Regions from separate parts of the Cellvibrio sp. BR genome, predicted to be linked through region 1. Evidence: predicted binding sites of a transcription regulator. Region 1 holds the regulator's gene; each other region holds the start of a gene.
The links. The regulator FNR, encoded in region 1, switches genes on or off when oxygen is low (the NO sensors DNR and NnrR bind a similar motif). The targets are predictions, from matches to a motif close to TTGATNNNNATCAA.

Region 2: the regulator FNR is predicted to act here: its motif matches at 5,509-5,522, upstream of O59_RS15470 (periplasmic nitrate reductase, NapE protein).
Region 3: the regulator FNR is predicted to act here: its motif matches at 3,634-3,647, upstream of O59_RS04945 (GbsR/MarR family transcriptional regulator).
Region 4: the regulator FNR is predicted to act here: its motif matches at 3,647-3,660, upstream of O59_RS19140 (hemerythrin domain-containing protein).

The regions. Positions count from the first base shown of each region.
Region 1 is NZ_JH668201.1:982,785-990,213, forward strand. Features, by position in the region: gene O59_RS09450 (GGDEF domain-containing protein) at 1-190, shown strand, start outside; gene O59_RS09455 (cold-shock protein) at 311-517, opposite strand; gene fnr (fumarate/nitrate reduction transcriptional regulator Fnr) at 910-1,668, shown strand; gene O59_RS09465 (DUF4202 domain-containing protein) at 1,707-2,303, shown strand; gene O59_RS09470 (SirB2 family protein) at 2,357-2,734, shown strand; gene O59_RS09475 (hypothetical protein) at 3,038-3,556, shown strand; gene O59_RS09480 (hypothetical protein) at 3,638-3,976, opposite strand; gene O59_RS09485 (rhodanese-related sulfurtransferase) at 4,100-5,110, opposite strand; gene O59_RS09490 (BolA family transcriptional regulator) at 5,243-5,563, opposite strand; gene O59_RS09495 (hypothetical protein) at 5,694-5,909, shown strand; gene galK (galactokinase) at 6,046-7,194, opposite strand; gene O59_RS09505 (UDP-glucose--hexose-1-phosphate uridylyltransferase) at 7,201-7,429, opposite strand, start outside.
Region 2 is NZ_JH668203.1:535,180-542,608, reverse strand. Features, by position in the region: gene O59_RS15500 (glycoside hydrolase family 18 protein) at 1-510, opposite strand, end outside; gene O59_RS15495 (SufE family protein) at 708-1,136, shown strand; gene O59_RS15490 (cytochrome c3 family protein) at 1,133-1,822, opposite strand; gene O59_RS15485 (nitrate reductase cytochrome c-type subunit) at 1,826-2,359, opposite strand; gene napA (nitrate reductase catalytic subunit NapA) at 2,370-4,874, opposite strand; gene O59_RS15475 (chaperone NapD) at 4,874-5,185, opposite strand; gene O59_RS15470 (periplasmic nitrate reductase, NapE protein) at 5,213-5,425, opposite strand; gene O59_RS15465 (ThiF family adenylyltransferase) at 5,603-6,400, opposite strand; gene O59_RS15460 (response regulator transcription factor) at 6,585-7,205, shown strand; gene O59_RS15455 (hypothetical protein) at 7,265-7,429, opposite strand, start outside.
Region 3 is NZ_JH668200.1:1,177,249-1,184,677, reverse strand. Features, by position in the region: gene O59_RS04965 (GlxA family transcriptional regulator) at 1-884, opposite strand, end outside; gene O59_RS04960 (cysteine hydrolase family protein) at 924-1,559, shown strand; gene O59_RS04955 (LysR family transcriptional regulator) at 1,618-2,535, opposite strand; gene O59_RS04950 (MBL fold metallo-hydrolase) at 2,653-3,537, shown strand; gene O59_RS04945 (GbsR/MarR family transcriptional regulator) at 3,701-4,261, shown strand; gene O59_RS04940 (cytochrome ubiquinol oxidase subunit I) at 4,280-5,635, shown strand; gene O59_RS04935 (cytochrome d ubiquinol oxidase subunit II) at 5,646-6,665, shown strand; gene O59_RS04930 (beta-ketoacyl synthase N-terminal-like domain-containing protein) at 6,755-7,429, shown strand, end outside.
Region 4 is NZ_JH668207.1:10,998-18,426, reverse strand. Features, by position in the region: gene O59_RS21745 (hypothetical protein) at 1-508, opposite strand, end outside; RNA gene rnpB (RNase P RNA component class A) at 551-933, opposite strand; gene O59_RS19145 (TonB-dependent receptor) at 1,194-3,572, shown strand; gene O59_RS19140 (hemerythrin domain-containing protein) at 3,785-4,444, shown strand; gene O59_RS19135 (NnrS family protein) at 4,464-5,633, shown strand; gene O59_RS19130 (DMT family transporter) at 5,728-6,714, shown strand; gene O59_RS19125 (LTA synthase family protein) at 6,792-7,429, opposite strand, start outside.

The DNA of each region.
Region 1 (7,429 bases):
GCGGATGCGCAATCGCATTGCGACAACTGCGGCTTATCACGAGACCAAAGAACTCCGCGCAACGATTAGCTTGGGTGTAGCTATTTTTTCTGCGCAGGATACCTCTTTTAACGCATGGCTCGCGCGGGCGGATCAGGCGCTGTACCGCGCGAAAGAAGCAGGACGCAACCGCGTTGTGGTGGCGAATTAACTCGCATTCACCACATTGCTATTCCCATCACAAACAAAAATCCCATCAAAAAAAAAGCCGCCCGGGATTAAACCGGGCAGCTTCCTATTACTGCTTGCTCAAATGCGCAAGCGCGGCGAATTACAAACCAATTACGTTCTCGGCTTGTGGGCCTTTTTGACCTGGTTTTACGTCGAACTCTACACGCTGGCCTTCAGCCAGGGTTTTGAAACCTGAACCGCTGATTGCGCTGTAGTGAACAAATACGTCCTGGCCGGCCTCGCTAGCGATAAAACCAAAACCTTTAGACTCGTTGAACCATTTAACGGTACCAGTGCTTCTAGCCATAATAAACCTCGATGTTTCTTTAAATAAAAATGAATACCCCAAGTGGGATTGCGCTGGCGGATTCAGATCTTACTTATGAAAAACAAAACGAGGTGCTAAGAGATTCACTGCTAGTACAACGATGTGACTTACCATAAATAATGCTGCTAACTGGCCAGCTGGGCCAATATATTATTCGGCCCGCTGCAAGTAAAGAGGGTGATTTGACAAAGATTATGGCTTTTTAGTTATAAGGTAGCACTACTCCACGACATCTCCCGCCGTATTAAATTTATCCAGACATTTGAGCTAAATCAACTATTTACCGCCCCCGTTAAAGCTGCAACAATCACTCATCATACTGTTGGCGCGGAGTTTTCCTGCCATAGTCTTATATTCGAGGTGGTGGACCCATGACAGCTAATCAGAACATTGTAAAAACCCAGGATTCAAGCTGCCCTCACGATAAGCGCGTCAGCTGCGGCAATTGCCGTTTAAATACTATTTGCCTGCCTATCAGCCTGCACATTGAAGATATCGACCGCCTGAACGGCATTATCCAACGCGGTAAACCGCTACAAAAAGGCGATTATCTCTATCGCGCTAATGACCACTTTCACTCGGTGTATGCCATTCGTTCGGGTGCAGTAAAAGCACTGACCCTGAGTGATAACGGTGAAGAACAAGTCACCGGGTTTTATTTGCCCGGCGAGGTAGTCGGCATGGATGGTATTGCCGACAATCGCTACACCAATTCAGTAATCGCATTAGAAACCGCATCGGTGTGCGAAATTCCGTTTAATCGCATGGAAGAATTGAGCTTGCAAATCCCTAATCTGCAACGTCACTTTTTTCAATTGATGAGCCGCGAAATTACCCAGGATCAGCAAATTATTACCCTGCTGAGCAAAAGCAGCGCCGAAGAGCGCATTGCCGCCCTACTGCTAAGTATTTCCAGCCGCAATAGCCGCCGCCAGCTATCGGCCAATGCCTTCCGCTTACCTATGTCGCGCACCGATATTGGCAATTATTTGGGCCTGACCATTGAAACAGTCAGCCGTATTTTTACTCGCTTGCAAAAACAGGAGGTGATTTCTGTGGATAAAAAAGAAGTCCTCATCACTAACATGGAGTTGCTGCGCAATATCGCCAATGGCGATGGCCACTGCTAACCACTGCAAGCACCTGCAATAAACCACGAGCACCTACAATGATCAGCAACCAGCGTTTGCAAGACACCCTCGCCGCATTTGATGCCGCCAACCTGCAAGACCCGAATAGCGAAATAGTAGAAGGCAAAACCGTTGCCAAAGAATGGATTTATGCCCAACGTATGAGTGCACAGCTGTCACGTTTTTGCCCCGATGCATCCGAAGCGTTACAGCTCGCGACACGCAGCCAGCATATTTGTCGCTGGAAGATTCCGCGCTCTGACTACCCAATGGATCGTAGCGGCTATAAAAAGTGGCGTCTGGATTTAGCGCAAATGCACGGCGATATCGCCGGTGAAATTATGGCCGCACAGGGTTACGACGAAACAATCATCTCTCGCGTAAAAGACTTGCTGCTTAAACGCAGTTTAAAGCGCGATGAAGAAGTACAAACACTGGAAGATGTGATTTGCCTGGTGTTTATTGAATTTTATTTAGAAGACTTTGCTAGCAAACACGATGAAGTAAAACTGATTGATATTATCCGCAAGACCTGGAACAAAATGTCACCCACGGGCCATGACGCCGCACTGAAATTACCACTGAGTGACAGCATGCTCGCACTGGTAGGTAAAGCGCTCAGCCCGGACACCTGAGTTTATTACCAACAATTTCAATAATTTTCACATAAACAAAAAAGGAACCCCCCGTGTACTTAGCCCTTAAACATTTGCATTTAACTTTTGTTGTACTTTCGCTGCTCATTTTTTTAGTGCGTGGTGTTTTGTTATTTATGAATTCATCCATGTTGCATAAAAAACTGCTGAAAATTGCCCCCCACATTATCAACACCATTATGTTGGTCTCGGGTATTGTGCTCGCGGTACATTTGGGCATGAAACCAGGTGAACAACCATGGTTGATGGCAAAAATTATTGGTTTGGTTGTTTTTATTATTCTGGGTGTAGGTGCCTTTAAAGTTAGCAAACCCCTGGTGCAAAAAATACTATGGATTGACGCACTCGTAGTATTCGCTTACATCATCAGTGTCGCCATCACCAAAAGCCCGATGGGTTTCTTCGGTTAATGTTTCAATCGCACCAGTGGTTTATCACTACTGGTGCGATCTTGCATGCCCATCATCTGATTTTCCCCACGCCTATTATGTTTCTCCCGTGCCAACCATCTCTTGACCTTCTGAATTAAGTATCACCCCTGATAGTGAGGCTAAGGGGTAATTATTTGTATTTTTTGCGGGTTGGCCTAGGCTTAGATCTATAAGTAATTAGTAAGGGCTATTTTATTTACAATACTTGACGTTTCTTAAAAAGTGATTTATATCACGTATCTGCTGTTTAGCTTTCCAATAACTTTAATAATGGCGAACCCTATGAAGAAGATATTTTTGATCATCACCCTTATTTGTTTTTCACCATTCAGCCTCGCTTGCGACGAAACCTGTAAGCGCGCCAAGGCCGAAGCGGCAAATAATATTAAGTTTGCCAGCTACCTCAACCAGAAATATTGCAAAACTACCGGGATGGATTTTTTACTGCATGGGCGCAAGAGCTTGCAAACCTATCGCGAAAAACAATTGCCAACGGCACATCGCGGCGGAGCAAAGAATATCCGCAACTTTATTTTGCAACGCAAAGACTGGCTACAAGAGTGCGATAACTATCTGCAATTGACTGAGCAAGGCCGTATTTTCCGCGATAAAGAAAGCACGGAAAAAATTCTTGCATCGCTGAATGGCACTGCTGAAGAGCTGCACAAAATCATGATGCGCCCCCGTGCGGAAGTGGAAAGCCTGGAGTTGGTTACTGCACCGGCAGGGCAAAAATTTGATGAGCTGTTTAAAAATGTGGATGCACACTACCTTGAACTGCAACGCCGCGGCTTGCTTTAAGTAAGCGATAAAATCGACACAACCACCGCAATAAAAAAACCGGCACATGGCCGGTTTTTTATTGTGTGCTGGAACCCGCGATCAGGATTTCTTTTTCAACGAGAGCACTGGCCGTTCAGGTTTGTCGGGACGCTCTGCAAAATGCTTGGCCAGCTCTTCCCGCGCTTTTATCGCTTCGGATTTAGCATCGGCTACCGGGCTGGAATGCCAGGACTTGGGCGCGCTGCCGCTGGCTTTTGCCAGAAACTCCAGGCCAGATCGCAAGAGCCTTGCCTGATCGACAAAACTAATACCCTCTGGAAATTTGCCGGGATAAACATCACTCGGGTCCTTGGGGTTTCCTTCGATACGAATACTAAAACCACTCGTATGTGTCGCTGTGCCGGCAGCCATATCGGCCACCCAATCCTCAAAATTCATAACTACCACTGATGATGATTAACGGAACCTGCATTAAATCATAAACTATTTATGTGACAAAATAGCTATTGGCTATTTAGCGGGGCCACCTCAAGCACCCCAGCTAAGTACAAACTTATTTGCTTAACCATTTACTGCAGCAGCATTTTCAGCCGCCGCTGATTTGCGGCGCTGTTCTTCGCGCAACTCCAGTTTTTGCGCCCGACGCAATTGACGCTCGGGTGGCAACACACCTATGTGCGCTTGATTGCGCTGTTTGGCCAACTCGATTTGCTTTTGACGCTCGGAAAAACGCGTTTTTTGTTCCTCAGTGAGTTTGTCAAAACAGCGCGGGCAGCACACACCCAACATATAGCGCTCTGACTGTTTGTCTTCTTCGGTAATGGGATAACGGCAACCATGGCACTGGTCGTAAATGCCTTTTTCTAATTTGTGATTGACGGCCACGCGGTTATCAAACACAAAACATTCACCACGCCACAGGCTCTCCTCTTCCGGCACCTCCTCCAGATATTTAAGGATGCCGCCTTCCAGGTGATAAACCTCTTCAAACCCCTGCTCTTTCATGTAGGCCGTTGATTTTTCGCAGCGGATACCACCGGTGCAAAACATGGCGACTTTTTTATGTTTGCTTGGGTCAAGATTCTCTGCCACGTAAGCCGGGAACTCGCGGAAAGTTTCGGTTTTGGGATCAATCGCGCGCTCAAAGGTACCGATTTCATACTCATAAGAGTTGCGGGTATCAATCACTACCACATCCGGGTCGCTGATCAACGCATTCCAATCTTTGGGTTTCACATAGGTGCCCACGATTTGTTGTGGATCGATACCGTTCACACCCATGGTTACGATTTCTTTTTTGAGTTTGACCTTCATACGGTAGAAAGGCTGCTCGTCATAAAATGACTCTTTATAACTGAGGTTATCAAAACGACCATCAGCATCCAGAAATGCGCGCAAGGCATCTATCGCTTCACGAGTACCTGAGACAGTACCGTTGATACCCTCTTCCGCCAGCAATAGCGTCCCTTTAATGCCCTGCTCGTCACAGAAAGTCTTGAGGCGCGGTACCAGCGTTTCATAATCGGGTAATTTGACGAACTTATAGAGGGCGGCAACAACAATCTGACTCATAGATAGCACTTAACAATGTGGGGTTAAACGTAGGGTTAAACGTAAAAATTAAACCTGAAACTAGGCTAGATAAACCTTCACAGATTACTGGGCGCGCATTATAGGCGCTTGTTTTTTGTACAGCCAGTATTATTAATGGTCGTGTTTACTGCCACCAAGACATTGGGGTGACGCCGGAACCACTGCACTTGCCAACCACTCATCCGGGCTGAACGTGTGCAGCGCCAAAGCGTGAACACCATTTTGCAGCTCTTCGGCAAGGCAAGCATAAATAGCTTGGTGGCGCTGTACCTGACGCTTACCTGCAAATGCGGCCGCCGCGAGTACAACTTTGAAATGGGTTTCTGAACCAGGAGGCACCGAATGCATATGGCTTTCGTTAATCACTTCCAGATGCACAGGTTGAAACTCTGCCGCTAGCTTGGTCAGGATACGATTTTCAACAGGTTTCATAAGGTCACCACAGGGTACAAAATTTTACGCGCATTCTAACGGCAAAGACCTACACTATGTTGACTTGGAGCAACTAGTCGCCACTTTCTTACAGAGTAATCACCATCCACCTAGGTAAATGGGATTCATCATGAGCGGTTACCGATTTTTTATCGATCGTCGTAAAGGTAATGATCGCCGCCTAGACCGCGACCCCTGCAAATACCTGCCGCTCGACCTTTACCACCGCAAACGCCGCAAATCCACCGAACGCCGCGCCGCTGATCGCACTCTGGAACAAGATCTGGAAGCATTTTTAGGTCTTTCAACCTCCCCACCCCCTAAGGATTCAGGTAACTCCCATTAAGTTACCCCTCTATTTATTATCTGGATTTAAAACTGATTTAGCTGAATTCATGAATAACTGGCTAGCAAAAAAAAGCCCCGCACAAGGCGGGGCAAACAACGACATAAGGGAGAAAAATTACCGCAGTTACTGCAGATTAAAACGCCCCGGCACTGGCTTTAGCGCGGATTAGCGTAGGAATACAGCCGGTGCGGGCTTGATATTTCGTTTCCACGGCGGCTATCAGCTGCGGAATAACTGCCGCAGGCGCCACGGCCACTACACAGCCACCAAAACCACCACCGGTCATACGTGCGCCGGCCTTACCGGCACCCGCTTCCACTAGAATGTCAACCAGGGAATCAATCGCTGGAGTGGTGATATTGAAGTCGTCGCGCATGGAGGCATGGGATTCAACCATCACCTTGATTAATGCAGGTAGATCACCGGCCGCCAACGCTTCTGCCGCCGCCAAGGTGCGTGCATTCTCGGTTAATACATGGCGCGCACGACGAAAGCTCAATTCATCCAACTCACCTTCAGCGGCCAGCAACTGCGCAAGCTCAACCGCGCGCAATGAAGTTTGACCAAAAAATGCCGCGGCGGTCTCACATTGCTGACGGCGCTGATTGTATTCACTGTCCACCAAACCGCGCTTCACGCCGCTGTGCACGATCAGAATTTCCCAATCGGCGGGCATAGGCACAGGGCGCACCGATAAATCCTGACAATCAATCAATAACGCCGAATTTTCCTGCCCGCGCGCCGAAATAAGCTGATCCATAATGCCGCAGTTACAACCGACAAAATAGTTCTCTGCCGCCTGCCCAATCAAGGCTGCTTCCGTCGGATCAACAGCTTCACCACTGAGCGTCAGCAAAGCGCGAATCAGGGCAATCTCCAACGATGCCGAGCTACTCAGCCCCGCGCCAGCAGGCACATTACCGGCGATGTACAAGTCACCACCCGCCAGAGTGAAACCTTTTTTGCGCAACTCCTGCACCACACCGCGCACATAGTTGGGCCAGGACTCAGCCGCATCATGCTGCTGTACTGCATCCAGATCAACAACACAGGACGCATTATCAAAGTTGTAGGCAACCAAATGCAGTTGGCGATCATCGCGCGGAGCCAGTGCGATAAAGGTGCTGTAATTAATCGCGGCGGGTAGCACGAAGCCGCCGTTGTAATCCGTATGTTCACCGATGATATTGACGCGCCCTGGCGCCTTCACTGTGGTGACCGGTTTAAAACCAAAGGATGCTTCAAATAATTCGCTCACACGAGCGGCAGAGAGTGTCGTCACGCCCGCTTACCTCAATCTAAAATGAACAGGAGATTGCTGACGCAACCGTTCAGCGGCTTGTTCAGGTGACAAGTCGCGCTGTGCTTCGGCCAACATTTCATAACCCACCATAAACTTGCGCACCGTGGCGCTGCGCAGCAATGGCGGGAAAAAATGTGCATGCAACTGCCAATGACTGGCGTCATCTGCAGTGAATGGGGCCCCGTGCCAACCCATGGAGTACGGAAAGGAACAC
Region 2 (7,429 bases), on a different contig from region 1:
ATCAGCATGGTGTTGTTGAATTAGCTTTAGCGTGGATTTGGCAAATGCCGCGCGATTTTCGGCGCTGTTAAAAACATCAGAACAGGTTTCGCAGCCGCCCCAGCCGCCAAGTGACAGCATAACTTTTAAATGGGGATGATCTTTTTTCAGTGCAACTAGCCGCGCAAAGGCTTGTTTGTCTTTATCATTATCAAATGCGAGTTGGTTACCATTTAAATGCAAAAAACTGTAGATGATGTGAGTCAGCTGATTAAAATCGTACCGCGCCAAGTCGCTGCCATCGCCCATGTAATAGGCAATAACTTTCAGCGATGCTTTTTCTGCGCTAGACGCGGTGGCAGATGTAGTGGATGTTGCCGTGCTATTGCTACAGGCTGTTACGCTTAACGCCAGAAGCAGGGCCGTGAGTGGAGCCCAAAATGGTGGGCAGATGCGCTGGAAAAAGTTGTTCATAAATCCCTCGGAAAACGCAGTGGTCGTTAATCGCGAGAGCTGTAATGAATGTGCCATATGGCGTTTTCGGTAGTGGTAGCGTCTGTATTTTTTGTAGTGAGTCCTGCAGTTACAGATCGCCAGCGGCATTTTAACCACAGTTTTTTGTGTAAGCCTATGGCGATAAGGTAAAGATTCTTAAAGCCAGTGAAGACTGTGTTTGGGTAAATTTGCAACAGCGCTTTATAATCGCCTTTTTTTGATGAGTTATTCCTGTGCAGTATCACGATGATCTTTCCAGTATTTCACTAGCGCAATTGCGCGCGACGCAGAATTGGCAGCAGCAATACAAATTAATTATTCAGTGGGGCAAGCTGTTATCGCCCAAGCCGGAGTTACGCATCGCAGATAATCTGATTCGCGGCTGCGAAGTGCCGGTATGGCTTGGCTGCAGCCTTGCCCAAGAGCGTTATTATTTTGCGCTGGATGCCGACAGCAGTGTGATTAAGGGGCTGGCATCGCTGTTGTTGGTGCAGTTAAATGGTAAAACCCACGCAGAATTAATCGGGCTGGATTTGCAGAGCGAGTTGCGCGAATTGGGTTTGGAAAAACATTTAACGCCGTCGCGCAATAATGGCTTGAATGCAATTATTGCGCGAATTTACGACCACCTAAAAAATTCCAACTTACATTCCGGTTATTAATTGGTTGTTGCAATTTCCTCGGCGATAAATTGTTGCCAGGGCTCCTGAAATTCAATGCTGGTCACCATGGGTACACCGGCCATATCCGGTAAATGGTGGGCGATGCCTTTGTGGCAATCGATGCAGGTTTTTTCACCGCTGGCGAGTAGCGTGGAGTGCATGGCCTGTGCTCGCGGTGATTGCTGGGTGAAATCCATCGACTCTAATGCGTGACAGTTGCGGCACTCCAATGAGTCGTTGGCTTTTAAACGCGCCCATTCCCGTTCAGCCAGTTCGCGCCGTTTGGCGAGAAATTTTTCGCGGGTATTAATGGTGCCAAATATTTTCCCCCACACTTCTTTGGATGCCTGCATTTTGCGTGCAATTTTATCCGTCCATTCATGAGGTACATGGCAGTCCGAACACATGGCGCGCACACCGGAACGATTGGTGTAGTGAATAGTGCTGGCCAATTCCTGATAGGGATTATTTTTCATTTCGTGGCAGCCAATACAAAATTGTTCGGTATTGGTGTACTCCAATGCAGTATTAAAACCGCCCCAAAAAATAATACCCGCAATAAAACCGCCCATGCTCAAGGTGCCCAAGCTAATGTAAGCGGCAGGGCGACGGAACTGGCCCCAGTACTCTTTCACCAGTGCCAGCGTGCGTTTGAACAGGCTTTTTTTATTGGCGTCTTTACTCATAAATCACTCCACCGCCGGTTGTTGCAGCATCGTATCTATGCTTTTAAAACTATTGCCGCGTGCGGGTTTTACATCGTGCTGTGGCAAATGGCATTGAATACAAAAATAGCGCCGCGGTGAAACGGCGGCGAGTGCCTGGCCGTCGCGATCGTAATAATGGGTGATACTCACCATGGGCGCACCGGTTTGTGGGCTGGCGCTGCGGCTGTGGCAAGTGAGGCACATGTTGAAGTTTTTATCGATTTGATAACCGCGAATGTTGTGCGGAATCATCGGCGGCTGCTCGGGGTAATTGCGGTTGGCGGGTTCGGCGCTAATCCGTTGCCGCGCTATTTTGGGCGCGGGTAAATCCTGGCTCAGTGTGCCGCCGGGGCGAATACCATCGGGTGCTGATGCATCCAAAATAATATTCGCACCACCGTGGGGAATGGTTTTTACATCCTGCTCTTTTACATCTTGTGCCTGTAACTCTGGTGAAACGTTGGCGATAACAACGGCGCCGAGCAGTGCAGTGGCTAACACGATTATTTTGTTCATCATCTGCTCCTTAGGCCAGGCTTACCAGTTCGATTTTTACCGCGCATTTTTTGTAATCGGTTTGCAGCGAAATCGGATCAGTGGCATCGAGCGTGACGTTATTCACCAGTTTGGTTGCATCAAAAAACGGAATAAAAATTAGCCCGCGCGGTGGTTTAACCCTTCCGCGTGTTTCAACGCGCACCCGCACCGCACCACGGCGACTAATCACCCGCACTTCGCTGCCTTGCCGCACACCAATCGCTTCGGCGTCTTCGTGGTTCATATACACCAATGCATCGGGCACCGCCGCGTGCAACTCCTCTACGCGGTTGGTCATGGTGCCGGTGTGCCAGTGCTCCAATACGCGCCCGGTGCTGAGCCAGAAGGGGTAATCCTTATCGGGCGATTCAGCGGGCGGTTCATAGGGCAGGGCGAAAATAATCGCGCGGTTATCTGGCTTGCCATAAAACTGCACGCCGGTACCTTTTTTCACATAGGGGTCATAGCCTTCGCGATAGCGCCAGCGCGTTTCTTTGCCCTCCACCACCGGCCAGCGTAAACCGCGCGCTTCGTGGTAGCTGTCAAAGTCGGCCAGATCGTGGCCGTGGCCGCGCCCAAAACGGGCATATTCTTCAAACAGCCCTTTTTGCACATAAAAGCCGAGCATATCGGCTTCGGTATTTAAATACTCGGCGGCGCGTTCGCTGTTGGGAAATTTATCCACCTGGCCGTTGGCAAATAACACCTCGTACAGGCTTTTGTTTTTGTACTCGGGGGCTTTTGCCAATAACTCCTGTGGCCAGGCATCGTCGGTTTTGATGTGTTTGGAAAATTCGATGAGTTGCCACAAATCGGATTTGGCTTCACCCGGCGCCGTTACCAACTGGTGCCAGAATTGTGTGCGGCGCTCGGCGTTGCCGTAGGCGCCTTCTTTTTCTACCCACATGGCGCTGGGCAGAATTAAATCGGCAGCTTGGGCCGATACTGTTGGGTATACATCGGACACCACCACAAACGCATTGGGGTTGCGCCAGCCGGGTAAAATTTCCTGCGCAATATTCGGCCCCGCCTGCATATTGTTGGAGACTTGGGTCCAATAAAAACGAATCACGCCATCTTTTAATTTGCGGCTTTGATGTACCGCTGAGAAGCCTACTTTTTCGGGGATGGTGCCTTCGGGCAGCTTCCAGATTTTTTCGGTAATCGCGCGATGTTTGGGGTCAGTGACCAATAAATCCGCGGGTAAGCGATGGGAAAAAGTACCCACTTCCCGCGCCGAGCCGCAGGCCGATGGCTGACCGGTAAGCGAGAAAGGGCTGTTGCCCGGTTCAGCAATTTTGCCGGTGAGCAAATGCAGGTTGTACACCATGTTATTGGCCCATACACCGCGCGTATGCTGGTTAAAACCCATGGTCCACAGCGACATGACTTTGATTTTTGGGTCAGCGTAAATCTCTGCCAAACGCAGCAAGTGATCTTTGCCCACACCGGTTTCTTTGGCGGTGTGTTCAAGAGTGTAGGGTTTTACGTAGTCGGCAAAATCGTCAAAGGTAATATCGCTCCAGGTATTGGCTTTGTCGGCACCTTTGGCGCTTTTTTGGCGTTCGTCTTCCGGGCGCAGGCCGTAGCCAATATCGTCTTGCCCTTTGGCAAAACGAGTGTGATTTTTCACAAATTCCTGATTCACCTTGCCGCTTTGAATAATGTGATTGGCGATGTAATTCAGAATAATTAAATCGGTTTGCGGTTTAAAAATCAGCGGCACATCGGCCAATTCAAAACTGCGTGTTTCATAGGGCGATAACACCGCCACCTGCACATGCGGGAAGGACATGCGCCGGTCGGTGATGCGGCTCCACAAAATCGGGTGCATCTCCGCCATGTTGGAACCCCATAGCACAAAGGCGTCGGCGGCTTCAAAATCGTCGTAGCAGCCCATGGGTTCGTCCATGCCAAAGGTGCGCATAAAACCGGCCACGGCGGACGCCATACAGTGGCGTGCATTCGGGTCGAGGTTGTTGGTGCGCAAACCAGCTTTCATCAATTTGCTCGCGGCATAGGCTTCCCAAATAGTCCATTGGCCGGAGCCAAACATGGCCACACTTTCGGGGCCGTGATCGCGCAGGGCGGTTTTGGCTTTGTCCGCCATAATCGCAAAGGCTTGTGCCCAGGTGATGGGTGTGAACTCGCCATTTTTATCGTACTCGCCGTTCGTCATGCGCAGCATGGGCTGTTGCAAACGGTCGCTGCCGTACATGATTTTGGAAAGGAAATAACCCTTCGCACAATTCAAGCCGCGGTTCACTTCGGCTTTCACATCGCCGTGGGTGGCAACCACGCGGTTGTCTTTGGTGGCCACCATCACCCCGCAGCCAGTGCCGCAAAAACGGCAGGGCGCTTTGTTCCATTTAAGGTTGGTGAGTTCGCGATTGGTAATTAAATTACTCGCGCTGGCGGGTAGCGGTAAACCAATCGCGGCGGCGGCAACTGCAGCGGCGTTGGCTTTAGCAAATAAGCGGCGGGTGATGTTCATCAAAGCTGTTCCTCGGCGGCTAATTCATCCAGGTCAATTTGTTCGTGATACACCAGCGCGGCATTAAGCACACCGGCTTGCGCGCGCAGTTCATCGAGTAAGTGCAAAATCTGCTGCTCGTTATTGCTCTCGGTCACCAGCACTAATTTGCCCTGTTCATTTTCAGCGTGAATTTCCATTTGTTGCAGGTCGGTTAACCAGACTTTAAGTGCTGCCATTTTTTCGGGGCGCACGTGGGCAATAAAGCTGGCGATATGCAAGTGTGTGGGCGGTGCGTTTAATAATTCGGTAGCAATTATTTTGCTCTGCATAACATTTCTCTCTGCCAAATTATTTCATTAGCCTGCACCTGGTGGCCCGGCGATAAGTTGATAAAACCAAATAGAAAACCCCATCGCACTGACAAGTGCCACGGTCAGAATAGGAAAGAGGAAAACGATGATAAAAATGAATAAGCGCCATTCGCGTTTTTTTTGTTTTTGTTGTTGATTGCGTTGGGCGTCTTCGGCGCTATTTTCTGCGCACTCTTCAGCGATGGGCAGGTCCTGCATTGGCTTTCTCCAAGGGTTATTACTAACTCCGGTCTTCAGCCTAGTTTAATTGGTGAGGAGTGCAACAAAATGGCGCGCACTACTTGATGGAAATCAAGTTTTGAAGGGTTTTAAAAACTAAATGAAATTAAACGTTGTTTTTAAACAGTTTCTGTTTTTTAAATGGCGCTTAGTTTTTTACAGCACTTTTGTTAAATAACGCTCAATGGCGCGATTCGCCGCCGCCAGTCCAAAACTGGCGGTAACCATCATGCTGGAGCCAAAACCGCCGGCACAATCCAGCTTGACACCATCGGCCAATGCTTGTTTATCCATACACACCGAGCCGTCGGGTTTGGGGTAAATCATCTGTTCGGTGGAATACACTGCATCCACGCGAAATTTGCGATTTTTATCGCGCGCAAAATTGTGGTGGCGATACAGCTGCGTGCGCACTTTGCCGAGCATCGGGTCGCTAATACTGCGGCCCAAATCATCCACCGTGACCGCTTGCGGGCTGCGTTTGCCTCCCGAGGAACCAATGGTGATAAGGCGCACTTTTATCGCCAAACAATAAGCCACCAGTCGCGCTTTTAAATGCGCGGCGTCAATCGCATCAATCACTACATGGTGGTGTTTGCCAATCAGCGCTTTCATATTTTGATCGTCGATAAAATCTTCCACCGAATGAATAATTAATTCGGGGTTGATATCGCGCAGGCGTTCGCTAATCACCTGATTTTTGGATTGGCCAATGGTGGATTGCAGCGCGTGGGATTGGCGGTTGGTATTGGTGATACAAACCTCATCCATTTCAATCAGCGTCAGTTCGCCCACCCCTGAACGCGCCAATGCTTCCGCTACCCAGGTGCCCACACCGCCCAAACCAATCACTGCAAAATGTGCATTCGTTAGCGCGGGCAGGGCGGCTTGGCCGTAAAGTCGGCCCAGGCCACCAAAACGCTGCAGGTATTCGGGGGTGAGAGGTCTGTTCATAAATAACTCAGGGGCAAATGTATCCAGTGGCGGCGCGCAGATTGCGAGGCGGCTTTTTAACGGAGATGACCGGCGAATACAAGCGCTGGCCGTGAAATCCGCTGCCCTCTGCTACACTCACTTACAGCTATTCTGGCATGAGAAGCACCATAATACGGCCAGCCGTTTATCCCTAAGGAGTGACATGAATACCGCTGCGTTTGCTACCGCCTACCTTATCGACGATGACAGCATCACGCTGGAGCTGATGAGCGGCATTATTGAGCCGATTGGGGTGCAACCCCTGTGTTTTAACAGCGCCGAGGCATTTTTGCAGGCCTACAGCCCGCGCCCCTGCGAATGTGTGATTTCCGATATGCGCATGCCCGGCGTGAGCGGCCTGCAGCTACACAAAACCTTGCAAGCGCGCTACCCGGTACCGCCACCGCTGATTATCGTCACCGGCTACGCCGAAGTCAGCGCCGCAGTGGAAGCGATGAAACAAGGCGCCTTCGATTTTGTCGAAAAACCCATTCAAGGCCATCAATTTCTGGAAAAACTACAAGCCGCACTCGCCCTCAGCCGCGAGTTACACCAACAGCGCCTACAACTCGCCGCCCGCGAAGCGCGCATCGCCCTTCTCACACCCAAAGAGCAAGAAGTTCTGCACGAAGTTCTCGCCGGTCTATCCAGCAAAGACATAGCCGCAAAACTCAATTTGAGTGTGCGCACGGTAGAAAATCACCGCGCGCGCATTATGGAAAAATTGCGCGTGAATTCCGCGATGGAATTGATGCGGGATTTTATTGTGATTTTTGGGCGGTGAGCGGTAAATATTTTTTATTCGGCAATATGACAGCTCAATTTTATTATTTTTTTTAAATTTTAACTTTCACTTGATTTTGAAACCAGCGTAGCTTTTTTCAAGTGAATGGATCGTTCAGTGGACTCAATTGCCATAATTAATTTTATGGATTGTTCTTGCAACTCTGATTTGATGCTAAGCGTTAGATTATTGCTCCCCAATTCTCTAATGGCATCTGTCATTTC
Region 3 (7,429 bases), on a different contig from region 1:
TTTAACAGCCATTGTTTGAACGAGGTGCCGGTAAGCTGGCGAAAATGCCGCGTAAAATTGCGGCGGCTCATGGCCGCTCGCTCCGCTAACGAATCGACGCTATGCGGTTCATCCAGATGATGCCCCACCCACTCCAGAATCTGTGACAAGCGATTGTCACTGCCGGAGATGGGCAATGGCCGCTCGATAAATTGTGCTTGTCCACCATCCCTATGAGGTGCAATCAGCAGCCTTCTGGCAACTTTGTTGGCGGCCTCAGCACCCACAATGTGGCGCAAAATATGAAGGCAGCAATCAAGCCCTGCCGCCACACCACCCGAGGTAATGATATTGCCTTCATCCACATACAAGACTTCCGGATTGACATGAATATCGGGATAGCGGCTGGCCAGTTCGCCAGTCGCCAGCCAATGTGTTGTCGCCCCTTTCCCATTCAGCAGCCCCGCCTCAGCAAGCGGAAATGCACCCAAGCATAAGCCCACTATTTGCGCGCCGCGTGCATGTGCTGAACACAAAGCATCAAGCAACGCAGTAGGCGCACTGCGATAGTCGTCATACCAGCTGGGCATGATGACTATGTCCGCGTGAGCCACTGTCGATAAATTATGTTCTGTGGAAATCGTAAACCCACTGGAGGTACTCAAAAGGCCTTCATTCTCCGCACAAACTGTGACCTTGAACTTAACCTCGGCAGTGCTGCCAAGATCCGCCTCAAACACAATGCTCGGTACCGATAAATGGAATGGCGTTATATCGTCAAAGGCGATGACCGCCACATTGATGAGTCGTAAATGGGGAGATTCTTTTTTCATGGCCTGATTGTATCGAATAATGTCTTTCAGGCCACTATTTTCTACTCCACAAGCTGGCGACAATGAACACATCAAAACAGCCTTACGATCAAACAATCCCAGGAGAATACAATGTCTGTAAGCCCTCGCCGCGCCTTAATTGTTATTGATGTGCAAAACGAATACTTCACCGGCAATATGCCGATTGAATACCCGCCCGTCGAAATATCACTGCCCAATATCTTGTTAGCAATTGAAACGGCTCGTGCAAACAAAACGCCCGTTATCCTTGTGCAACATGACGCTCCAGAAGAATCCCCCATATTCGCTAAAGGGTCTCATGGCTGGCAATTGCATTCCGCGATTAAAGAAATTGCGGCAGACCATCACATCAACAAAGTCATGGCCGATGTTTTTGCGGGCACGGATCTCAAACAATGGTTGTCGGCCAACAACATAGATACCTTGGCGATCACCGGTTATATGACGCACAACTGCAATGCATCGACTATTTATCACGCGGCCCATGAAGGCTACAAAGTGGAGTATTTATCAGATGCCACCGGCGCCTTGCCCTATGAAAATGCCGGCGGAAAAGCGAGTGCAGAAGAAATACATCGGGTTTTTAGCACCGTGTTCCACTCCAATTTTGCCGCTGTCGCAACGACACAGGAGTGGATAGGTGCGGTGAACAATAATGCTGCGCTGGAGCCAGACAACGTCTATGTTTCGAACCTAAGAGCCAGATCAGTTAAAGAAAATTTATAGCTGAATAAACTTGGCACATGAAGCACATGCACGGCTGATTTCAAGGATGAACGCAGCATCAACCATACTTACGCGGGACGTGTAACGAAGCAAGATAATTTCCAATAGCCTCAATCGCCGCACTCACCTTGGGTGGCTGAAGTGTACGCTTCAAAGTTACAGCGTAAATGCCCGCGCCGGGCAGCGCCCAATCGGGCAACAGCAAAACCAGCTCGCCGCTGGCTAGCTCGCGCTGCACCATATAGCTCGGCAAGCGGGCGAGGCCAAAACCCTGCACGGCAAAATCGCGCAGCATCGCCACATTGTCGGTCATGGCGCCGGGAGTGAGCACAATACGCGCGCTTTCACCTGTGGCACTTTTGAAGGTGAGCGTGGTCGGTTCCGCAAAGCGATTAAAGCCAATAATGCGATGTTCGCGCAGACTTTCGGGCGAATCAGGCACACCAAAACGACGCAAATAATCCGGCGATGCCACCAACATTTCGTGCAAGTCAGCCAGCTTGCGCGCCACTAACGATGAATCGCGCAGCCAGCCGGAGCGGATGGACAGGTCGATGGCTTGCGTCGTCATATCCACGATGCGGTCATCCACCACAATATCCAGCAGCAATTTAGGGTGCTGGCGGGCGAGTGGCGCCAGCGCTGGTAATAGAATTTTTTGTGCCGTATCGGAAGCCGCAGAAATACGCAACCGCCCGGCAATTTCGCCCACACCACCGGCCACCATTTCCTCGGCAGTCTCCGCCGCTGCAAGCATCTCCACGCATTTCTCATGGTACAGCTGTCCCGCCTCGGTGAGCGACAGGCTGCGCGTGGTGCGGTTTAGCAGGCGCACACCCAGCTCTTCTTCAAGCTGGCTGACGGCGGAACTCAGCACTGAGGTTGCCAAATCCAACGCGCGCGATGCGGAGGAAAAGGAACCGTGGCGCACCACCATCGCAAATAGCGCCATCCGCCTTAATCGATCAAGTTGCATAGTATTGTTCTGTTTAAGCGAAAGATGATTTAGATCATAGCCTATTTTTCACGCGACCTGATCAGCCTAAAGTCCACCTCCAGGACAAACCTACCAACCCAATTTTTAGAGGCTACTATGAAAATTTCATCAACATTAATTAAGGCAGGTGCATTCTTTGCCATGGTGACTGGCGCCGCACAGGCACTCAGTGCAACATTGGAAACCACCCTCTTTAATCCTCAGGAAAAAAGCATGTTCCCGGTGAGTTCGGTATTAATTACCGGCCCCAAGGAAGCCATTTTGGTTGACGCCCAGTTCCAGCGGAATGATGCGCAGTCGGTTGTTGAGCTGATCAAAAAATCCGGTAAAACATTAACGACTATTTATATCAGCCATGGTGACCCTGATTATTATTTTGGCCTGGATGTCATCACCGCCGCCTACCCCAATGCCAAGGTAGTTTCCACGGCAAATACCCAAGCCTATATCAAAGCATCCATGGAGCCGAAAAAGGCTTATTGGGGGCCGATCCTCAAAGAAAATGCACCGCAAACACTGGTTGTACCGGAGGTGCTGCAAGGCGACACATTGATGATTGATGGTGAAAAAGTACAAATAGTCGGTATTGATGGCCACGATCCCAAACATACTTTTGTGTGGATTCCCTCCAGCAAAACCATGTTGGGTGGTGTAGTGGTATTTAACAACATGCATGTTTTTTTAGCGGATACCCAAACGCCCGAGTCGCGTCAGAAGTGGTACAAAACGCTCGATACAATTGAAAAATTACAACCGGAAACCGTCATTGCAGGCCACATGCTGGGCGACAAACCAATGACTCTTGATGCCGTTAACTTTACCCGCAACTACATTAAGGACTTTGAGGCCGCCGCCAAATCCTCAATCAATTCCGCTGAATTGATTGCCAAGATGAAAACCAGCTACCCCACTATTGGTGGCGACAGCATTTTGGGTTTAAGTGCAAAAGTCATCATGGGCGAAATGAAGTGGGGGCAATAGCCGCCGCCTAAAGAATCCACATTGCCCTAGCTCCTCGATTACACAAGCTTCGCAATTACACCAGTTCCGCAAACGCACAATGAAGTGCTTTTCATCTTGACCCAAATCAATGATTCCTGTAATTTCAGTAATTACTGAAATTACAGGAATCTCGCAAATGTCTATTACCCTCACCCCGATGATCCAATCCTGCATCCTCCATTTTGGTGAAATGGGGAGCCGCTGGGGGATCAACCGCACAGTCGGGCAGATGTATGCCCTGTTAGTCTTGAGCAAAGAACCCCTATGCGCCGACGATATGACCGAGGCACTGGGTATTTCCCGCTCCAATGTCAGCATGGGTTTAAAAGAATTAATGTCGTGGGAGCTGGTGAAACTGCAGCATCGCCCCGGTGAGCGCAAAGAATTTTATTCCGCGCCGGGCGATGTCTGGGACATCGCCAAGACCTTGATCGAACAGCGTCGCAAGCGTGAGATTGATCCGACACTCTCAACCCTGCGCAATTTGCTGATCGAAAAACCCGCCAATGCCGACGAAGAATACGCACAACAGCGTATGCGTGAAATGCACGAGTTGATCGAAATGATCACGCTCTGGACGCAGGAAATTCAACGGCTCGATTCCGCCAACCTCGGCAAGCTGCTCAAGCTTGGTAGCAGTATTGGCAAAGTGCTCGATATGAAAGACCGTTTATTGGGTGGCAAAAAAGAATCCACGAAATAATTGACCGAGGTACCCGTCATGCTCGAAACGCTTATGCTCTCCCGCATTCAATTCGCGGCAAATATTTCCTTTCACATCTTATTTCCCACCATCACCATCGCGCTGTGTTGGTTTTTGTTTTATTTCAAAGTGCGCTACAACTTCAGTGGCGACGAAGTATGGATGCGCGCCTATCGCTTTTGGGTAAAAGTATTTGCCCTGAGTTTTGCACTGGGTGTAGTGAGCGGCATTACCATGAGTTTTCAATTCGGCACTAATTGGCCGGGTTATATGGAAACCGTGGGCAATATTGCAGGCCCGCTGCTCGGCTACGAAGTACTGACCGCATTTTTTCTGGAGGCCACTTTCCTCGGCATTATGTTGTTTGGTATTGATCGCGTCTCCAACCGCATTCATACCCTTGCCACATTTTTAGTCGCCTTTGGCACCAGCATGTCAGCGTTTTGGATTATCGCCCTGAACTCCTGGATGCAAACGCCGGTCGGTTTTGAAATGCGTGATGGCAAAGCCTTTCCACTGGATTGGTGGGAAATTATTTTTAATCCATCCATGCCCTACCGTTTATCGCACATGCTGATCGCATCAGGTTTAACCGCTGCATTTTTAATTGCGGGTATTTCTGCTTATCGCATTTTAAAAGGCGATCACAAACCCGCACCGCGCCTTGCCTTAAAAACGGCCACTATTGCGGCAGCGCTATTAATTCCTATGCAAATTTTTCTGGGTGATTTACACGGACTAAATACACTGGAACATCAACCGGCAAAAATTGCGGCGATGGAAGCAGTATGGCATACCGAAAAGGGCGCGCCTTTGGTGCTATTTGCGATTCCCGATAAGGAAACCCAATCCAACAAATACGCGCTTGAAATTCCCAACATGGCGAGCTTGATTCTCACCCACAAAATGGACGGCGAATTAAAAGGTTTAAATGAATTTCCTGATGCACACCCACCGGTTGCACCGCTGTTTTATGGCTTTCGCATGATGGTGGGCATAGGTGTACTCATGCTGCTCGTTTCCTGGTGGGGCTGTTATTGTTATTGGCGCAAGCAGGAAATTCCGCCGCTCTTACTGAAAGTATTTGTCGGCATGACTTTCTCCGGTTGGTTGGCCACGCTGGCAGGCTGGTACGTCACAGAAATTGGTCGCCAACCCTGGTTAGTGACCGGTGTATTAAAAACAGCCGACGCGGTCACCAGCACACCCGCCACGAATGTCGGCACCTCGCTGGCCATTTATTTAACGCTTTACGTAGTACTGCTGTTTGCTTATATCCGCACATTATTTGTGATGGCGAGAAAATCGGTGTTGGTGGATCGTCCGCAAGAAATTGAAACGCTGCAAGAAAAACTCGTCGAAGAAAATCTGTGAGGAAAATAGTATGACCGATATCAGCACCTTGTCCGGCGAAGCATTTTGGTTGCCCGTTATTTTTATTGGCTTGATGGGGCTCGCATTATTTATTTATGCGATTCTTGATGGCTACGATTTAGGCGTCGGGATTTTATTGCCAAACGATTCCGAAGAACAGCGCGATACCATGATCGCAAGTATCGGCCCGTTTTGGGACGCCAACGAAACCTGGCTGGTATTAGGTATAGGTCTTTTATTAATTGCCTTCCCCAGCGCGCACAGCACGATTTTGTTGAATTTATATTTGCCCGTCACCGTAATGCTTGCCGGGTTGATATTGCGCGGAGTGGCATTCGACTTTCGCGCCAAAGCGCCGGAAGACCATAAACGTTTGTGGGATCGGGTTTTTCAAGCAGGCTCATTACTCGCCACTCTGGCGCAGGGTTATATGCTCGGCCTTTTTGTCATGGGTTTTGAAGACACCATCGCCGCGCATTTATTTGCCGCACTCAGTGCAATTTGCGTAACAGCGGGTTACACCTTTATCGGCGCGGCGTGGCTGGTAATGAAAACCGAAGGTGATTTACAAAAACGCGCCGCCTGGTGGGCACGCCGCTGCGCATGGTTGATGGCACTCGGCATTATCGCGGTATCCATCGTTAATCCATTAGTGAGCAATACCATTTTTGATAAATGGTTTGGCACACCGCTGGTAATTGTATTGTGGGTAATTCCGGTATTTTGTTTTCTTTTATTTTTTATTGCCGACCGCTATTTACGCCGCGCACCCTACGCGAATGATGTCGGCTGCTGGATTCCTTTTGTCGCCGCCGCGATGATTTTCCTGTTAAGTTTTATCGGCTTGGCCTACAGTTTTTATCCTTACGTTGTACCCAACCAAATGGACATCTGGCAAGCCGCCAGCGCCCCCGAGTCACTCATGTTTATTTTGTTCGGCGTGATAATTGTGTTGCCCACCATCCTCGGCTACACCTTCTTTGCCTATCGCGTATTCCATGGCAAGGCGACGCAGTTGAAATATTATTGATGGCGATCACAAAAAGTTTGCACCAGTAGGTTTTTTTACGCGAAAGGAATCGCTAGCATCCACCGCGACCTAACAGGGAGATTAGTCGCGTGCACACCACCTATATTGCCAAGACCCACCTTATTACCGCTGCTGGCCCCAACTCTCTCAGTAATTTTTACGCTTATCGCGCAGGCATCAACACTTATAAGTCGGCGAATTACCACACCGCAGATCATCACCAAATTACGCTGTCCCTCATTCCAGACGGCGCACTGTTGCCCTTGGCCGAAGATCTGGAAGACACAGACCTAAGCTTTCGCGACGAACGCCTGTTACAAATGGCCAGCACTGGCGCGCTCGATATACTTGCCGGACACCAGGGCGCCCCCATTCCACTAATTATGGCCGGGCCGGAAAACTACCCCGGTGTGGACAATCAATTACCCAACCAATTTCTCTCCCTGCTGCGCACGCAGGCGGAACTGCCTATCCTTTACAGCGCCAGTCGCATCCTCTGCACCGGGCGCACCGGCATGCTGGAAGCCATCCGACTGGCGCAACACTACCTACAGGGCGGGCACTTCGAGCAAATCCTGATTGGCGGCGTCGATAGCTGCCAACACAGCAATTGGTTGCACGCATTGGAACGCGATGGGCGCCTCAAATCCGAAAGCCCTCACGGCAGAGCCGACACCTTTGTGCCCGGCGAAGGCATTGCCTTTTTATTGCTAACCAACAACCCCGCGCTGGCCATGACCGACAAGGGTTATCGCATCACCCTG
Region 4 (7,429 bases), on a different contig from region 1:
CTGAGGCGGACTCAGATACAAAAAAGACTGACGGGATTTCGTAAATCTCTCTCTTGTTGCTAAAGCTAAGGTTAGTAAAAAATGAAATTTTGTCGCTTTGAAACATCGAATAATCCTCGTAGGGTATATGCTTATTCAACTGATCAGCAAACAATGGGCCTGATGTTTTACCGAGCCAAAAATAATTTCTTATATTCCAAATACCTCCATTTTCATGGTTGATGGCATTGTAGAAATCAACTCTTAATAATGCGTCTCCCAAAAAGTCATCATAATGTTCGATGGGCGCCAACCCTCTCCATTTCAAATCAAAACCATATCCATTCGTAGAGACCAAGCTAAATGCAACCACTGCATCTAGGTTAGTGTTAGCAACAAGCATTCCAACCCCCGCGCTCTGCAAATTGGGGGAAGAGTACATAGAGTATTTGACGTCATATGCAATAAGAGCAGCGCTGGCATGGAATGAAAATAACACCAAGGTCAGCAAAAACAGGTTCCGTTTCATAGTAAAAGCTTCCGTAAGAATAATTTTTGATTGCACAAGATAAGTCGGAGTCAGCCGATAAGCCGGGTTCTGTCGTGGACAGTCATTCATCTGGGACTAAGGTCACCCTTAGCCTCAAGCAACCTACCCGCCCTCGATACGAGCCGCATCATTGAGGGCCTATTTGGTCTTGCTCCGAGCGGGGTTTACCATGCCGCAGCCTGTTGCCAGTTGCGCGGTGCGCTCTTACCGCACCCTTTCACCCTTACCGTTGCTCTTGCGAGCACTTAGGCGGTCTGCTCTCTGTTGCACTTTCCGTAGGCTCACGCCTCCCAGGCGTTACCTGGCGCTCTGCTCTATGGAGCCCGGACTTTCCTCCCCGATGCACCACACAGCACTCAAGAGAGCTATGCAGTTAACACCGGAGCGACTGTCGGGCCGACTCCGAGGCGGCACATTAACTGCCCGCGGCAACAAGTGCAAGTTCGACGATTGTGCAACACCCAGTTTTTCTGTCGCCTTTTCACTCACTTTTGCCAACAAGTTCACCTATATCATCCTGCTTATGACCAAATATCGCCAAATGAGGCTTTTAACTGGTATTTTGGCCGCCTTAGGCTATTAATTAACGTAATTCAATTACCGGTTATTACGGCTTATCTCCCCCTGAATCGGATCTCACAATAAAAGCGCAGGAGAACTTCTAGTGAAAGCTTATCAATACAACCTTCTTGCCATGGCCATTGCAACCCAACTCGCATTGCCTGTCATTGCTCAAGAAAATGACCTCGCTCTGGAAGAGGTGATGGTGACCGCCCAAAAGCGTCCGCAGAGCCTGCGCGATGTGCCAATTTCGGTAAATGCACTTTCCAGCAAAAAGCTGGAAGATGCCGGGATCACCAGTATTGAACGGGTGGCCGACTACATCCCCAGCTTCAACATGACACAAACCGGTATCGGCACCAACATCGCCATCCGCGGTATTAGCTCCGGGGTTAACCCCGGTTTTGAGCAGTCCGCCGCGCAATTTGTAGACGGTATTCACTTTGGCCGCTCGCAACTGTCGCGGGCGCCATTTCTTGACCTGGAACGAGTAGAAATTCTGCGCGGCCCGCAAAGTATTCTATTTGGCAAAAACTCGACAGCGGGTGCCATCAGTATCACCACCGCCAAACCGGGCGATGTACACGAAGCCAAACTCACCGCGCTTTACGAACCAGAACATGGCGAGCAGGATATTCGCCTGGTGCTCTCCGGCCCAATTAGCGACACGGTCGGCGGCCGCTTGGCGATATTGGATAGCCGCATCGATGGCTTTATGGAAAACACCACCCTCGGGCGCGACGAATCCGGCGATGAAAACCGTGTTATTCGCGCCACACTGCAATGGCAACCCAGCGATCAGTGGGACATTGTGCTAAAGCTGGAGGACGGCTCCTTTGACAGCAATGGCCGCAATATCGAAGTAGTCAAACCGGTTGAAATTCCTTCGCCACTGACCGGGGTCGCTACGCCCTACGCCAATGCTCTGCAATTCTTTACCCAAGGCCAGTATTTGCTGGATACCACCCACGATTGGAAACGCCAATCCAACGGTGATTTCAGTTACAACGATACCGAAAACGTCACCCTTTCGATTGAACGCGAATTGGGTGAACACACCCTGACGGCGATTACTGGCTACAACGCTTACACCTACGATGAGCTCTGCGACTGCGACTTTACCGGCGCCTCGGGCTTCAATATTTTATCCAACGAGGACTACAGCCAGATCAGCCAGGAAATTCGCATCACCTCACCTGAGGATGAGACCATCAGCTACATCGGCGGCTTGTTTTTCCAAAGCAGCTCGATGGAATTTAATGACGCCGTACGGGTTCCTACCGACAGTTTTATCGCCACTGCATTTACCCCCATTTTGGGTGCAGGTGCGGCCAATTTATTGCGCGGTGCTTCATCCAACCGCTCGTTTGAACAAGACACAGATTTAGCCGCCATTTTTGCGCAAGCTACCTGGAACTTCACCGATCTGTCGCGGGTGATAGTGGGCGCGCGCTACACCGAAGAAACCAAAGAGGCGAGCCGCACCCAGTATCACGTCAGCAACAGTGGCGCCGTGTTACCCCAGGGCAGCCCGAGCGATACTTACAACATTATCTGGAGCCAGTTCAAAATCGACCCTCACTCCGTTAGTGGCGAGCGCGACGAGTCCGGTTTCACCCCGCTTATTACCTTGCAGCATGATTTTTGGGGCTCCGATATGGTGTACGCGAGCTACACCACTGGCTTTAAATCGGGTGGTTTCGATGTGCGCGCTAACGCCGCGCCTAATGAACTGGATGGCATTTATCCGGCCATTGAAGGTACTTGGGAATTTGATGAGGAAAAGGTCGAAAACTTTGAAGTTGGCGCCAAGTTTGTATTGGCTGATGGCGCAGCAGAGCTAAACCTTGCCGCGTTCCGCTCCGAATTTGAAGACATGCAAACCAGCCAGTTTGATGGCAGCCTGAGTTTCAACGTGACCAACGCCGGCCAGGCGGTGGTGCAAGGCCTTGAAGCTGACGGACGCTGGGCGATAATCGATAACCTGATGCTGCGCGGCGGTATGGCTTATATCGACTTTGAATACACTGACTTCCCCAATTCCCAGTGCTACTTTGGTCAGGCAGATAACATTGCACCAATCGGTGACGGAGCCTGTGATGCGACAGGACAGCGCCGTGAATTCACGCCAGAATACCAAGGCAATATCGGTGCGGATTACACCATCAACTTCAGCAATGGCTTGAAACTGGTCAATACGCTCGACCTGATTTACAGCGATGAATACCTGACCACACCATCACTTGACCCGCGCTTCCAGCAGGACGCCTATACCAAGATCAATGCCCGTATTGCACTCAGTGGCGACTCGGACAATTGGGAACTGGCATTGATAGGCAAGAACCTGACGGATGAGTCTATTGTGCCCTATGCCAATGGTTTGCCCGTGGCCTCCACCGTGACCCGCGGTACTGGTTCAGGTTATTACGCCTTCTATGAACGTCCGAAGAGTGTGGCCATTCAAGGCACGATTCGCTTCTAAACTTCACATCAGGATCTGCCAACAGGGGGCGCACTTGCGCCCCTTTTACTTTCTCGCGATTGCGCTGCATCAGCTTGATGCAAATCAATATCACCCCGGCGCATTTACCTAGACTGGGTATTCAACGCCTTGGTTTGCTCAGCAAACTGCTTATAAATCGATAGTCTGCAGTAGATTGCCCACCCGACCCCAACCTTGCGCAGAGGTGGCCTATGAATATGTACTCCTGGAGTTTTACCGACTGGGCCAAAAAAGTAGAGGCTACGGCGGCACTGCTGCGTCCGGCCGGCTTGCTGCAACCGGAGACGGCAGGCTTCCACTTGTGCGATCTTGCACTGCACGGCGCCGTTCACAACCCATCGCGCAGCTACCGGTTGCGCCTGCAAGATACGCTGCAGAGTTTGGCCAACCAGCGCTACCTTGACGACTGGCAACAGCGCCCCAAATCGCAGTTGATTCACTATATTTGCCGCGAGTTCCACCAGGCACATTTTGCGCAATTACCCTTGCTGCTGGCGTGCGTGCAGCAGTTGCAAGGCTCAGCCCAGTCCCGCCAACTGGAACAACTGCAATTACTCATACAACAACTACAAGAGGATTTATTCCCGCATATGCAACACGAGGAGCAGCGTATTTTCCCCGCACTGCTTAAACCGGTAGATTTCGACAGTTTTTGCTCGCTGGCAATCCTGCATCACAATCACGACAGTCAGGCATCCCTGCTGCAGGCGATGGACAACCTCTGCCAGGAGTTGCTGGAGGAAAATTCCGATCAGGCACTGACTCTCTTCATCACGGAACTGCAAAACTTCACCATGCAACTGCGCCTGCACATAGCGCTGGAAAACAACCTGCTTTTCATCATTGATTAAATAACTGCGGATAACCACTTTGACTAATAGTTCTGTTTCGGCCACATTTTCCTATCCTTTCCGGGTGTTTTTCCTCGCTACCGCGCTCTATGGCATTGCCGTTGTTATCGCCTGGATGAGCTACTTGTTTGGCGGCATTCCCCTGCCGCTGGGCTGGACATCGCTACACTGGCACAGCCACGAAATGCTCTATGGATTCACCAGCGCCGCGATTGCCGGGTTCATCCTCACCGCCGTATGCAACTGGACGGGGGCACCACCACTCAAGGGTGACAAGTTGCTGGCACTGGTCGGGCTCTGGCTCGCCGGGCGCCTTAGCCTATGGAATGCAAGCTGGTTACCGGCAGGCACCACGATGCTGATTGATGGCTTGTTCCTGCCCATTCTGGCGCTTTATTTACTGCAACTTTTGCTGCGCCACGGCAACCAACGCAACCTCGTATTGGTGGCGATATTGCTCCTGCTCGGCATGGGCAACCTGGCCATGCACTGGGGCTTTTTGACCGGCAAAACCGCATGGCTGGTGCAGGGGGAGCAACTGGCGTTTGGGCTTATCACCCTGATAATGATTGTGATTGGTGGGCGCATTATTCCCGCCTTCAGCCGCAATTGGCTGCGCCAGCGCGGCGGCAATGAGGGCGCGGTGAAATCCTCCAACCGCACCGACGCCATCACCCTGATACTCAGCGCAGCGGTTATTCCGGTTGATGTCTGGCTGGGTTCAGGGACAGTAGCCGCATTGGTGATTCTCGCGGCCGCGGCCGCCAACGCCTGGCGCCTCTGGAGTTGGTCTGGCTGGTTAACGCGCGCCGAGCCACTGCTGTGGATTCTGCACCTGGGTTACGCCTGGATTATTGCGGGCCTAATGCTCAAAGGCATGGCTGCACTCAACCTGGTAGCGCCCTCCGTCTGGCAGCACGCACTGGGAGTTGGCGCCATGGGCACCCTGATTCTCGGGGTGATGACCCGCGTCGCTCTCGGCCATACCGGCAGGGCATTAACCCTGCCCACCTTTGGGGTGATTATTTATCTCGCCATCAGTATTGCCGCCTTGAGTCGCGTTCTGGCCGCGCTGGGGTGGATCAATTACTCCTTTGGCCTGATGCTCGCCGCGAGTGGCTGGACGCTCGCATTTGCCCTGTTTCTGCTGTTGTATTGGCCTATTCTCACCCGCCCCCGCATCGGCTGAAGCGGGATTTTTACCCGGCAGCCCCTGCCGGGTCACCGCCATTGCTGCTATTATTAATCCGACTTATTTTTGTGCGGCGATTGGATAACGAGCAATGAGCGATTCCCCTAACGGACAGTCTCCGACGTCTCCGTCCACACTGGAGGCAACCCGGACGACCGCTACGCAGCCACAACATTCACACTTGCCGCACAACATCCTCAAGGGCTTCCTGCTCGCCGCCGCCGCACTCTTTCTCTTCACCTGCATGGACAGCATCACCAAATACCTGACCAGCCATTACAACGTGCCCTTTGTGGTGGCCATGCGCTACCTGGTGCATTGCTCGGTGATGCTGATTATTCTCGCACCGCGCCACTCCACCCAACTGGTTAAAACCCAGCGCACCGGGTTGGTGATTTTGCGCGGCCTGGCGCTCACACTTTCATCGCTGTGCATGGGCATGGCGCTGCAGCGTATGCCCTTGGCTGAAACCACGGCGATCAACTTCCTCGCCCCCACCTTGGTTGCGTTATTGGCAGGCTCACTGCTGAGCGAACGGATTGGCGGCTGGGGCTGGGCGGCGATAGTGACCGGGTTTGTCGGGGTATTACTGATTGCCCGCCCGGGCGGCGGATTGGATGCACTGGGGGTATTTTTTGCGCTGATGGCCGCCTGCTCCAACGCGACCTATCAGTTGCTGTCACGCCTACTCGCCAGCACCGAAAAAGCCATCGCCCTGCTGTTTTACACTGCATTGATTGGCTCCATCATTTTCGGCCTCGCCCTGCCCTGGTACTGGGAGGACAAAACGCCCAGCACTATGGAACTGGTTCTCTTGCTCAGCATGGGGCTAACCGGCGGCTTGGGCCACTATCTCTTCACCCTCGCCTATCGCCATGCACCCGCCTCGGTGCTGGCACCTATGACCTATCTGCAACTACTCTGGGCGGGGCTAATGGGTTGGCTGATTTTCGGTACCATCCCCGACGGCACCAGCCTGATTGGCATGTTCATAGTGGCGATTTCCGGTTTGATCATCGCGTTTAAATCCCACTTCACCAAGGCCGCCCCCGCCAAACCAGAATCTGATCAGCTCTAGCCCCTCTGCATAGGCGCTTCCTGACAAAGGCAGCCATTCGCAGTGGCGATGAGGTGCGCGTAGTCAATGTGAAATAATTAATCCGCCTTAGCCGCCATGGGGGCACAGCGCTGACCCTGTCCATATTTTTGTTCGCGGTATAAATAGGAAGGCAATTGCACCTGCGCCAGCGCTTTGTATTGTTCTTCCGCTTGCGCGGGGCGCAGCAGCGTCAGTGTCTCGTTTGTTTCGTTGTACTGGGCGATGACGGCACTGGAATCCGGTTTTAACAGAGTGATTTTTTCTGGCTCCATTAACGCAAAATAATCGTCAAACTGCAGGAGTGCGCGACCGGGGCTGTTGGGGTCGGCAATAAAATCCCGCCCAATCATGGTGTGACAACTGGATACGCCCATAAGCGATAACAGCGTGGGCGCCAAATCGATTTGACTCGCCAGTTCGCTAATACGTTTTGGCTTAACACTGCCCCCCAAAATTAGCCCGGGAATATGGAATTTTTCCACCGGAATTAAATTATTGCCGTACACCCGGTTATCGTGATCCGCAACAATAAGAAATACTGTGTCTTGCCAGTATTCACTTTGTTTGGCCTTGGCAAAAAATTGCCCCATGGCCCAGTCGGCATACTTCACCGCATTATTCACCACAGCCTTGGGCTCTTCGTGCAAGGCGATTCGACCGTCGGGAAATTCAAACGGTTCGTGATTGCTGGAGG